Regions from separate parts of the Paenibacillus sp. GQ49 genome, predicted to be linked through region 2. Evidence: riboswitches for the same ligand, from Rfam matches in the RefSeq annotation. Region 2 holds a riboswitch; the other holds the start of a gene.
The links. A riboswitch is a leader RNA that binds a small molecule or an ion and turns the genes downstream of it on or off. The one in region 2 is predicted to bind glycine.
Positions count from the first base shown of each region.

Region 1: it holds a riboswitch for glycine, as region 2 does, so the genes downstream of both, gcvT (glycine cleavage system aminomethyltransferase GcvT) here and sdaAB (L-serine ammonia-lyase, iron-sulfur-dependent subunit beta) in region 2, are expected to answer to the same signal.

Region 1 is NZ_JCAXEL010000020.1:90,724-97,231, forward strand. It holds gene ptsP (phosphoenolpyruvate--protein phosphotransferase) at 1-61, shown strand, start outside; gene gcvPB (aminomethyl-transferring glycine dehydrogenase subunit GcvPB) at 299-1,738, opposite strand; gene gcvPA (aminomethyl-transferring glycine dehydrogenase subunit GcvPA) at 1,870-3,225, opposite strand; gene gcvT (glycine cleavage system aminomethyltransferase GcvT) at 3,222-4,358, opposite strand; glycine riboswitch at 4,576-4,676, opposite strand; glycine riboswitch at 4,680-4,802, opposite strand; gene gcvH (glycine cleavage system protein GcvH) at 5,146-5,538, shown strand; gene AC6CIF_RS25915 (PTS mannitol transporter subunit IIBC) at 5,959-6,508, shown strand, end outside.
Region 2 is NZ_JCAXEL010000012.1:42,474-48,981, reverse strand. It holds gene AC6CIF_RS19970 (sensor histidine kinase) at 1-378, shown strand, start outside; gene AC6CIF_RS19965 (LolA family protein) at 380-1,471, shown strand; glycine riboswitch at 1,621-1,745, shown strand; glycine riboswitch at 1,750-1,886, shown strand; gene sdaAB (L-serine ammonia-lyase, iron-sulfur-dependent subunit beta) at 2,022-2,711, shown strand; gene sdaAA (L-serine ammonia-lyase, iron-sulfur-dependent, subunit alpha) at 2,701-3,678, shown strand; gene AC6CIF_RS19950 (alpha-glycosidase) at 3,857-5,617, opposite strand; gene AC6CIF_RS19945 (response regulator transcription factor) at 5,846-6,508, shown strand, end outside.

The DNA of each region.
Region 1 (6,508 bases), on a different contig from region 2:
AGCTCTGGATATGCAAACGGCTGAACAAGTTGTTGAATTGGTTCAAAGCATTCAAGCGTAATTTTGCCGGGGTTTCCTCCGGATTTGAGGTTTTTTCTTTTTCCGATAATAAGCTGCATTGATGTAGCGATTTTGCCGATATCCGCGATTCATTGTGGATATCGGCTTTTTTTGTTGCGTAGATGTATAGGGAATAAAGGGGAGTACGAGGGAAAAGTCCTGTAATGTCTAGCCAAAAAAATGCTCTTACTGGTGTAGTTAACATCAGCAAGAGCATGGATAAGAAACTCACTTAGTTTTAACTGCAAGCGCAGTTCAGTACAGGTTTGCGGGCTGCGGTAGTCTCATCGAGTCGAGTAACCGGTGTGCCATAAGGTGCGTTCAGGACTAATTCAGGTGTCTCTTCCGCTTCTTTGGCAATCCGTATCATCGTATCAATGAACCCATCCAGCGTTTCTTTACTTTCGGTTTCTGTCGGCTCGATCATAATGCATTCTTCGACGTTGAGCGGGAAGTACACGGTTGGTGGATGATATCCAAAATCAAGCAATCGTTTGGCAACGTCAAGTGTGCGTACACCATATTGCTTCAACCCCCGACCAGACATGACAAATTCATGTTTGCATACACCCGGATACGGAATCTCGTAGTATGGTGCGAGGCGGGCCATCATATAGTTAGCATTGAGTACCGCACATTCAGATACACGGCGCAATCCTTCCGGTCCATAGGTACGAATGTAGGCATAGGCACGTACCAATATACCGAAGTTACCGTAGTAGGCTTTCACTCGGCCAATGGATTGATCGCCTTCACGATCGAATGCATACATACCGTCATCATTTTTAATTACCATGGGTTTAGGCAGGAACGGAATCAGACGACTCTTCACGCCGACTGGTCCGGCACCGGGTCCACCACCGCCATGAGGCGTACTCATGGTTTTGTGCAAGTTCAGATGCACCACATCAAAGCCCATATCACCCGGACGGGTAATACCCATAATGGCATTCGAGTTGGCTCCATCGTAGTACAACAAGCCACCAGCCTGATGTACGATGGATGCAATCTCCTGAATGTCTTTCTCGAACAAACCAAGTGTATTCGGGTTGGTCAGCATCAATGCTGCCGTATCGGAACCAACTGCTGCACGGAGTGCGTCCAGATCGACCAGTCCATCTGCGCGGGATGGAATCGTCACAGTTTCAAATCCTGCAACGGTTGCACTTGCCGGGTTGGTACCATGAGAAGAATCGGGTACGATGACTTTGGTACGTTGTTCACCACGACCTTCGTGGTAGGCACGAATCATCATGAGTCCAGTCCATTCTCCATGGGCACCAGCGGCTGGTTGCAAGGTCACAGCGTCCATACCTGTCAGACCTGCAAGGTCGTTTTGCAACGTATATAACAGTTCAAGTGCACCTTGAATGCTGGATTCATGCTGGTACGGATGGATTTTGGCGAAACCGTTATAACGGGCCACGTCCTCATTGATCTTCGGATTGTATTTCATTGTACAAGAGCCCAGTGGGTAGAATCCGTTATCTACGCCGAAGTTGCGGCGGGACAATGCGGTATAGTGTCGAATAACATCTACCTCAAACACTTCCGGCAGTGCTGCTGCTTCCGAACGGAGCATTTCCCGGGGAATCAACGTATCGGCAGCCTGACGAGGAACATCACATTCTGGCAAGGAATAAGCGACACGTCCAGGGCTGCTGAGTTCAAAAATCAATGATTGTTCTGGAGCAGGAGATAAGGTCTGTGCACTAAATGTTGTATCCGTCTCAGGTTGAACCGAAGTGGAGACAGAGGTACCTGTTACCGATTGTCCTTGTACCGATGTTGTCGTTGTCGTTTCCTGAGTCACAGCAATCCCTCCAATGCTCGTGCGAATTCGTCAATCTCTTCCTTAGTGCGCCGTTCGGTAACAGCAATCAGCATATGTCCGGAAAGCTCCGGATAATCACGTCCGAGTTCGTAACCACCAATAAAGCCCGCATCCAGCAGTTTCAACTGAAGACCATCCACATCGGTTCCTTCAGGAAGCTTAATTACAAACTCATTAAATGTTGGTGCATTAAAAGTAAGGCTAACTCCAGGAATCGCAGTTAATGTATTGAGGGTGTAATGACTCTTTTGCAGATTCAGATCCGCGACATCGATCATACCCTGTTTACCCATGATGGACATATACACAGATGCGCTGAGCGCAAGCAAAGCTTGGTTGGAACAGATGTTGGATGTCGCCTTTTCGCGGCGGATATGCTGTTCACGTGCTTGCAGTGTGAGTACAAAACCACGTTTGCCGTTGCGATCGGTTGTTTGGCCTACAATTCGGCCAGGAATTCGGCGCATATGAGGCTGGGATACGGCGAAATATCCGCATGTTGGGCCGCCGAGTGAAGCGGCGATGCCGAGGGGCTGCGCATCACCTACAACGATGTCGGCACCCAGCTTGCCTGGGGCTTCCAGCAGACCCAGCGATAGCGGGTTGGCACTTACAACGAGCAGGCCCTTGTGCGCATGCACGAGGTCGGCAGCCTGCTTCACATTTTCCACGGCACCAAAGAAGTTCGGACTCTGGATCATGACAGCAGCGGTATCGTCTGAGATGGCGGCTTGCAGAGCATCCCAGTCAGTTACTCCATCCTTATAACCAATCTCGACAATCTCCAGACTTAATCCGTGCGCATATGCCTGCAATACCTGACGGGCTTCCGGATGAACGGTACGGGATACGATAAGTTGTTTGCGACGTGTTGCTGCTGCGGCGAGATTACCGGCTTCCGCAAAAGCTGTTGCGCCGTCATACATGCTGGCATTGGCTACAGCCATACCGGTTAATTCACAGATGTAGGACTGAAACTCGAAAATGGCCTGTAGTTCACCTTGGCTGATCTCAGGCTGATAAGGTGTGTAGGCAGTGTAGAACTCGGAACGGGAAATGACATGATTGATGACGGAAGGAACATGATGATCGTATATACCTGCGCCGAGGAAGCTGGCGTGTGTTTCGAAATTGGCGTTGGCGCCGGCTTGTTTGGACATATGACGTGTCAGCGCATATTCATCAAGTTTGGAGGATACGGGCAGCTCGCCCTGATAACGAATCTCCTGCGGAATGTCCTGAAACAGATTCTCCAGCGTATCCACACCGATGGTTGCGAGCATGGCGCTCTGATCTTGCTCAGTCATGGGAATGTAGCGGTGCTTGCTCATGCTTGATCAGCTCCTTGAGTAGGTGTCTTCGACGTACGTGTCCGTTTATGAAAAGGGGTCTTCACGACCTCGGCTTTTAATTTCTTGCCGCGAATCTCAATCTCAAGCGGGGTTCCCAGCGCAGCGTATTTGCTGTCGATGAGGGCAAGCCCCAGATTACGCTTCAATGTAGGTGATTGTGTGCCTGTAGTAACTTCACCAATCTGTACGCCTTCGGCGTAAATCGGATAGTGGGGCCGGGGAATACCACGCTCCAGCACTTCGATGCCGACCAGTTTGCGGGCAGGCCCGTCAGTTTTTTGCTGTAACAAGGCTTCGTATCCGATAAAAGGTCCGGCATTCAGCTTCACAAACATGCCTACGCCAGCTTCGAGCGGAGAGATGGTTGCCGACAATTCCTGTCCATACAGGGGGAGCTTCGCTTCAAATCGTAGTGTATCCCGGGCACCAAGTCCGGTTGGTACGAGTCCGTGACCTTCACCCGCTTGCATTAACCCATTCCAGACCACAGCGGCCTGATCTGCAGGAATATATAGTTCAAAGCCATCTTCACCGGTATAACCGGTACGGGACAACAGTAATTTTACTCCACATACTTCAGCATCCTGCACAAAACGAAACGGTTCAATCGTGGATACATCCGTATCTGTAACTTTTCCGATAATATCTACAGCCAGTGGTCCTTGCAGGGCGAGTAGCGCCGTCTGCTCCGAATCGTTGGTCATGCTTACGCCGGGGATCAAGTGCTCTTGCAGCCACGCCCAATCCTTGTCGATGTTGGAGGCGTTAACCACGAGCATATAATGCTGATCTTCCAGCTTATACACGAGCAGATCATCCACCACACCGCCATCTGGATAACACATCAGGGTGTACTGTGCTTGACCGGGAACCAGCGTGGTCACATCATTGGTCGTCATTTGTTGCAAAAAAACTTCGGCCTGCTCACCCTGTACTGTGAATTCGCCCATATGGGATACATCAAACAGTCCAGCACGCTCGCGTACCGCTTCATGTTCTTTCTGGATTCCGCTAAATTGTACCGGAAGCTCCCAGCCTCCAAAATCAATGCACCGTACGCCTTCATATTGCTGATATAGTGGGAAGAGTGGTGTTCTAAGCAAATCGGACATCAAATCACCTCGTTATTGGCCGTCAGCCAGCCTGATATACAATCGTGGATCAATGAACCAGGGTATTTTTAAATTTTCAGCTAGATAATTTCATCACATAAGTATGGTAAGGCAGCTATGGCAGCGCCATTCTACATCCTGTTTTTCGTTTTTTTGGGAAAAAGGAAAAGGACAGGCCAAAGAATCGGCATGCCAAGTAGCACGCTGTATTCTAAGGCTCTGTCCCTTGTACCTGAGAGTTACCCCGCTGCGTTGTGCAGCAGGTTTCCCCTTGGGTGATCATAACGCCCGCACAGGGCGAATAGATGCTCTCCAGAGTTGCGTCCCGTAAAAGTCCTTTTGCCTGAGAGATTCACCCCCGCTTATCGGTGGTTTACTCCTTCGGCGTTACCTCATGTGCATCCCGAATCGGGTGTCACGGGTAATCTCTCCCTTTACATTCATCCGCGGGTATATCATGGTCCAATAAACACATTTACTCCTCTCATTAAAACGTGAATCCACTACCGATGTCAAGAACGATATCATAGATAATGATTTAAAACCGAATATTTAATCTATTTTAGGTATTATTGTTCGTGTATTTATAAAGAGTGCGCTTACTATTCTAATATTCACCAGTATATGAAGAAAGAGTGTAATCCGGTTACAGGATTTAGAGGTGTTCAGCAAATAAATTGTGAGGTATCTTGACATTTGATTCAAAAATATCATACGCTATGTTCTGGGAAAAAGGTTAAGGTCAAAGAACGCATGTACTCATTAATGAAAAGCGAGGCGGATATCGATGAGCGAATTGAAAAGTGATTTCCTGTACAGTGAAGAGCACGAATGGGTGCAAACCGTAGGGGAGGATACTGTACGTATTGGCATTACCGAGTTCGCGCAGCATCAGCTGGGTGACATTGTGTTTGTGGAATTGCCTGACCTTGAAACCAATGTAAAAGCAGAGGACAGCATTGGAACGATCGAATCGGTCAAAACGGTGTCGGACTTGTTTTCTCCAGTCACTGGTTCAATCATTGCGGTGAATGATTCGTTGCAGGACTCTCCTGAACTTGTGAACAGCTCTCCTTACGAGGAAGGCTGGATGATTGAGATCCGTGTTGAGGGAGATCTGACAGCAGCATTGTCTACATTGATGAATGCAGACGCGTATCGGAAACATACGGAAGAATAGTATCAACGAACTTGTACTTATTAACATATATTTTATAACCAAATGAAATGAGCTTCATATTGTTTCGACCTGTGTGAGCCTGATAGCTTGCACAGGTTTTTTGTGCTTTCCAACAATGGTTTTGAATGTGGATTGAAGCAGATTGTGGATGTAAATCAACTGATTGGACCAAGCTATAGGTTAGAAAATGATTCTGGAAATGATAAAAGTCATAGGCAAAAAAAGCCTTGTGTATCAATGGGTTCAGCCATTATGCATCGATTAAAACGATTACATAACCTAATGTTGTCATCATTGTTCATGACGAAAGTACGCTTTCATTTCATTGAACAGGAGAGCATTCTCGCTTAGGATTACAGCAGGGGAGAAATGATACCCCTTTCATAAATCATAATCACTTGATCCAAGGAGGATAATACAATGAGTAATTTGGACCAAACGTCCAATTCCAAAGGTGGGCTACGGGTAGGTGTGCAACGTTTTGGCCGATTCCTGAGTGGTATGGTCATGCCGAATATGGGAGCGTTCATCGCCTGGGGATTAATTACAGCCATGTTCATTCCAACAGGCTGGTTCCCTAACGAGACGCTTGCACAGCTAGTTGATCCGATGATCAAATATTTGCTGCCACTGTTAATTGGTTACACCGGGGGTACGATGGTGCATGGTCAGCGTGGTGGTGTCGTGGGTGCCATTATGACCATCGGGGTCATCGTGGGTAGTGATATCCCGATGTTCCTCGGTGCCATGATTGCCGGACCACTGGCAGCATGGATCATCAAAAAGTTCGATAAATCGATTGAAGGTAAAATTAGAGCCGGATTTGAAATGCTGGTTAACAACTTCTCAGCCGGTATTATTGGCGGGATCTTGGGGATTTTTGCTCTACTGGGCATCGGGCCTGCTGTAGAAGCGATTAGCAAAGTATTGTCTGCCGGGGTACAAGGCTTAATGAATCTGGGCTTGTTAC
Region 2 (6,508 bases):
CTACGCCACACAAGGACGAACGGTGTAATGGGACTAGGGGTTATTGCTTCAGATTGGGAGCTTCCTGAATGGATTATTCCTTCGCTTGGAGCTGAATTGGATAACTACAGGGCGGGAGCAACATTGATTATAGTACAAAATGAAGGTCCTGCTATTCCTGAGGAACAGCTCATTCGTATCTTCGAACCCTATGTTCAACACCAGAATCAGGAGGAGAAGACGTATGCAGGTGGTTCGGGATTGGGATTGAGTATAGCCAAACGGGTTGCAATAAAGCACGGAGGGGATATGCGCATGTGGTCATACGAAGGATATGGAACGCTGGCAGCATGCCGATTGCCTGAACATGGAGAATGTAAACGCAGAGAGGGTGGATAAGATGATGAAAAAAGGATGGATGATGCTGGGTACTGCTATGTTGGCAGGCGCCTTGCTTGGAGGTTGCGCGGAGAAGGATATGCTGGCTATGTCAGGAGATGAGATGATTGAGAAGGTTGTCTCAGCAGAAACAGAACCCGCCTCGTATTATGCGGAAGGTGTGATGAAGATATGGGCGGATGACAAGCTGACTAACACGATGCAAATTAAGGAATGGGTAGATGGTGAAACCGGACGAAAGCGCACGGAAACATCAGAGAATGGCAATGTCAGTTACGCAGTTAATGATGGAAAGAAGATCATCATATATGAAAAAGAAACAGGGGCAGCATATTCCATGGATGCATCATCCGTGTCACAACAACCTAATCAAACCCAGAAGCAAATATTGCTCGATCAACTAGAGCGGTTACGTACTACGCATGATGTGAATATGATAGGACAGGAGAAACTTCATGGACAGGACGTCATTCATATTGAATTGACACCAAAAGAAGAAGGCGCATTCTCCATATCTTCAGAGTATTGGGTAGATCCCAAAACGTGGATGATTGTCAAAGTAAACAGCGCGTATGGGGATGGAAAATCAGAAATGGTCTATGATCCGATTCAGTATGACCCTGAATTCACAAAGGATACTTTCGTAATTGACATCCCTGAGGAGGTCGATGTGAAGGACTTGACCGATATGATGCAGAATTCCGAAGTGACCCTAGAGGAAGCGGAAAAAGCGTTGGAACAGCCGTTCCTACAGGACATGAGTGGAGAATTCGAACTATCACGGATCGAAATGTCTACATTGCGCGGTGAGCTGAGCAGAGATGAAGTAACCTTGTATTATGTAAGTAACGACAAGGTAGAAGTCAGCCTGACGGTATTCAAGATGCCGGAAGAAAATGTGGACGATACACTAATACCGGATGAAGCCGAGATTAAGGTTCGTAACACCGAGGGTTCATATATGAAGAGCATTCGGAACATATCATGGAGTGAGAATGGCTTGCGGTACTCCATCATGGGTGAGAACGAAGGATGGACGAAAGAGAAGCTTCAAGCTTGGATAAATGAATTGAAGCTGCCTAATCATTCCTAATGATTTGATAAAGATGGTAATTATACGTCACTTTTATTGACATATAATGTGTAGCATATTAATCTGTAAGTATATGTACCAGATATGATCCAATTGAACAGAAGACACACGTTCGATGTGAGTTGAACGAGGAAGTGAATATAAGCGGATGATAACGAGCGGGAGAGACCTGGGTTAGCCGAGCAAAATGGCTAGTTTTCAGGCACCGAAGGAGCAAGCCGCTGCGCACCCGGCGCAGTGGTTAATCTCTCAGGTAAATGTACCATCGTTGGACGCAACTCTGGAGAGTGCGCGAACTGCGCCACCCAAGGGGTATATGATCAGTCAGCCCGGTGAACTTGTCTGTAATCGCAGGCAGTGCACCCTTGTCGTGAGACACTGTTGATCGTGAAACTCTCAGGTATCGAGGACAGAGAGAGGGCCTAAGGCCTTCTTCTGTCCTTTTTTGATGTCATCATACCCTAAATAAGGGCATTGTGGATGGAACTCCTGGATCGAAATGACGAATACATTTTACCAAGATGAATCATGATTAAATGGAGGGTTACAAGTGCGATTTAAAGATGTTTTCTCAATTATTGGTCCGTCGATGACGGGGCCTTCAAGTTCACATACAGCTGGTGCAGCAAGGTTAGGAAGAATTGCTCGTCAGTGGCTGGGATGTACGCCAGATCGTGCACGGCTGACGTTATACGGTTCATTCGCTGATACGTATCAGGGGCACGGAACAGATCTGGCACTGATCGGCGGTCTGCTGGATTATGTCACAGACGATCCGCGTATCCCGGATGCAGAACAATACGCAGAGGAAGCGGGCATGGAGGTTGAGTTCTATACAAGTGGCTTGCCTGCTCCTCATCCAAATACAGTCAAAATTGAGTTATGGCATGGAGAACGTGCCTGCTCCTTAATCGGTGCATCCATTGGTGGTGGAAGCGTATCGGTGCATTCGATGAATGATTTTCGTGTTCAGATTAGTGGTGAGTTTCCAACACTCGTTCTGCGACATGCGGACAAAGCAGGGGTGCTTGCATCCGTAACGTCCACGATCAGTTCATCCGGGGTTAACATCGGGTATATGCAGGTGGACCGGAAAGCCCGTGATGGCGAAGCACTTACCGCAATGGAAATGGATGGTGTGCCTAATCCTGATATGCTCAAGCGTCTAAGGGAGCTGGACCATGTGCTGGACATTCGTGTTATCGATTTGAAGAGAGGAGTTGATTCGGATGCGGTTTAAACATTTGCACGAACTGAATACGATCTGTACAGCGGAATCCAAAACCATTGCTCAGCTGATGATCGAGGAGCAGGTTCAGGAGACCAATACACCGGAAGCGGATGTTGTGAAGCAGATGTCTGAATATTATCAGGTGATGAAGGAAGCGGTACGCAAAGGGTTAACGGAAGATACGACATCACGCAGTGGATTAACAGGTGGAGACGGCAAAAAAATGGCCGAGTACATTCGCAAGGGTGAGACTTGTTCAGGAGATGCTTCCGCACTTGCCATGGCGTATGCCCTGTGTGTATCTGAAGTGAATGCCTCCATGGGTCGGATCGTGGCAACACCAACAGCCGGTTCCTGCGGCATCATCCCCGGTGTGTTTATTAGCACACAGGAGCGATTTGGCTGGACGGACGAACATTTGGTGAACGGGTTGTTCTGTGCGGGAGCGATTGGTTATGTTATTGCCAACAATTCATTTATCTCCGGGGCCGAAGGTGGCTGCCAGGCGGAAGTGGGTTCCGCGATCGGCATGGCTGCGGGTGCCATGGTTGAACTGCGTGGAGGTACACCGGAACAGGTCGTTCATGCCGTTGGTTTGGCGTTAAAAAATACACTGGGCCTTATCTGCGATCCGGTCGCAGGCCTTGTTGAAATCCCGTGCATCGTCCGTAATGGACTGGGTGCAGTTACGGCGCTGGCTGCGGCTGACATGGCCCTGGCCGGAGTGCGTAGTGCCATTCCGTCAGACGAAGTCATCGATGTCATGCTGGAGGTAGGCAGTGCGATGCCGAGCCGCCATCGGGAGACAGCCCAAGGCGGGTTGGCCCAGACGCCAACAGGCCGCAAAATGATGCAAAAGCTGGCTAAACCAAAGGCAAAGCGTGCAGAGCCTGAGCAGGAGTCGAAGCCAGTGGATTCTGACACAACTACAAGTGGGGCGGACAATGCTCAAGTGGACAAGGATACTCAGGTTTAAGCTGAACCGCACCGATATATAAATCAGTGACATTATGGTGTATAACGGCGAATACAAAATTACAAAACAAGCGTCCGCGAACCCGAATCCGGGTTATGCAGGACGCTTGTTTTATGCTGCCAGATGAAGCGAAGATAAGCTACTTAGATGTGACTTCAGATGAATGTGTATTATGACTCTAGTTCTGACTCACAGCCGTACTCAGTACGGCATATCCATACGCGGGCAGTTCAATGGCGAGTACGCCATCTTCCTTGGCGGTACGATGGTTTCCGCCGAATAACTCGGTCCACTCCTCGTCACCAGCCTCCAGCTCGACAATAGCCGTCTCTTCTGATCGATTGAACAGAACCAGAATGCGTTCCTCCTCATTTTGTCGCTCCAATACCAGTTGGCTGCCATCGGGACGAGCCTGCAGGAAACGAACGGTGCCTTCTGCACGCAAGGCAGGATGAGCATGACGCAGGGAGATCAGTTTCTGATAAAAGTCGAACAGTTCTCGGTCCTGCTTCGCTTCATCCCATTCCATGCATTTACGGCAGCCTGGATCATGTTCGCCGTCCATGCCAATCTCGTCTCCGTAATAGATGCACGGAGCGCCCATATAACTGAACTGGAATAACGCAGCCAGCTTCATCTTGCGCTGGTCGCCTTCACACAGCGTGAGCAGCCGCGGGGTATCGTGGCTGTCCAGCAAGTTGAACGCTACCTCGCTGGCTTGAAGCGGATAACGGGACAACTGTCGTCCGATGGAGTTCGCGAACTGTTCGGCGTGCATTGTATTTTTCACAAAGAAAGCATTCACGGCATCGGTAAACGGATAGTTCATGGACGCATCGAACTGGTCGCCTTGCAGCCAGGAGGAGGACTCGTTCCATACTTCGCCCAAAATGTAGGCATCCGGGTTAGCGGCTTTGACTACACGGCGGAAATCGCGCCAGAATGCATCGTCCACTTCGTCTGCCACATCCAGCCGCCATCCGTCCGCGCCCACTTCCTTGATCCAGTACTCAGCAACCTCCAGCAGATAGGCCTTAACTTCGGCATTCTCCGTATTCAGCTTTGGCATGTGCGCTTCGAATCCGAAGGTCTCATACGTTGGAATGCCATCCTTCACGTCCAGCGGGTATTCATGTACATGGAACCAGTCCTTGTATTTGGATTGTTCTCCGTTCTTCTGTACATCCACAAACGGCGCAAATGTCTTCCCGGAATGGTTGAACACAGCGTCCAGAAGTACGCGAATTCCGCGTGCATGGCACAGTTCGACCAGTCGTTTCACGGTATCTGCGTCACCAAAGTGCCGGTCTACCCGCAGGTAGTCTTCGGTATCGTATTTGTGATTGGTGGTGGCTTCAAAGATGGGTGTGAAGTAGATCGCATTAATGCCAAGATCGCTGATGTAATCCAGATGGTCGATCACGCCCTGAAGGTCACCGCCGAAGAAATTGAAAGGTGTTGGCTCGCCACCCCACGGCTCTACCTTTTCCGGACTAATATCCGGGTTGCCGTTGGCGAATCGTTCGGGAAAAATCTGATAGAACACCGCATCCTTAACCCATGCAGGGGGTGTGAATACAGCTCCGGCATGAATATAAGGGAACTGGAACATACGACCCGGATCGTCCGGTTCTTCTTCCTGGAAGCCCGTCTCGGTCATCCAGATCTGTTCGTCTCCGTTTTTGAGCAGAAAAGAGTATTTCAGTCGGTGGTAGGGAGGTTTCACCTCACCCTCGTAATAATCGAACATAGAGTCAGAGGTGAACTTTGTTAAGGGAACCAGCGCTTTGGTTGCATCCCACGCATATTTATCCCCGGTCAGGGCATGTACCTCGGTCAGATCATTCTTTTTGGCACGCAGGCGCAGATGGATTGTATCTTGGTCATAGGCATAGGCCCAGTTTCGTTTCGGTTGATGATAGATGGCTTCCAGCAGCATAATGAATTTCCTCCCGTCATGTGTAGATGTGATATGTACTTGGCAGACTTGATTAATATGACATTCCCCTCGTTAATGAATACGCTATAATTAGAATGTGTGGTAACGTAAAGGACTTCAACATTGTTTCAACAAGACATGAATCCATATGTTATATACAGCTTTTATCATGATAATGCTCAGATATATCATTAACCCAATGGGGGCAGAAAGGAAACGAATATTCGGATGAAAACCAAACTGTTATATATTGAAGATGATACGGAAATTGCGACTTGGGTCAGAGCCGATCTGGAGGAGCGCGGTTATGAGGTGGTATGGCTCGGCAGTGGTGAAGGTGCAGCGGAGGCTGCTGTTGGTTGTTCACTCATTATTCTGGATGTCATGCTGCCCGGGCTGGATGGATTTACGGTGGGCCAGCGACTGAAAAAAGAACATCCCGCCGTGCCCATTGTCATGCTCTCGGCCAGAACGTCCATTGACGACAAGTTGCATGGTCTCGATTTTGCTGATGACTATGTGACCAAACCATTTCACCCCGATGAACTGGCTGCCCGGATTGAAGTGCAACTGCGGAAGGCGGGAACTGCGGTCTCATCGGATACAGCCCTGAAGCTGGATCATCTCTCCATCTATGAGAAGGACAACCGGATCGTTAATGAGGAGACGGGAAATGAGATTATTTTATCGGGAAAACAGTTCCACATCTTCGCCTACCTGCTACGACATATGGGCATGATTCGCACGAAAGAGCAGATCTATGAAGCCGTCTGGAACGAGCCCTATCTGGATGGGGACAAAACTTTAATGGTACATATTCGGCATCTGCGCGAAAAGCTGGAGCTTGATCCGGCCAATCCGGTAGTTATTCAGACGGTCCGCGGTGTGGGA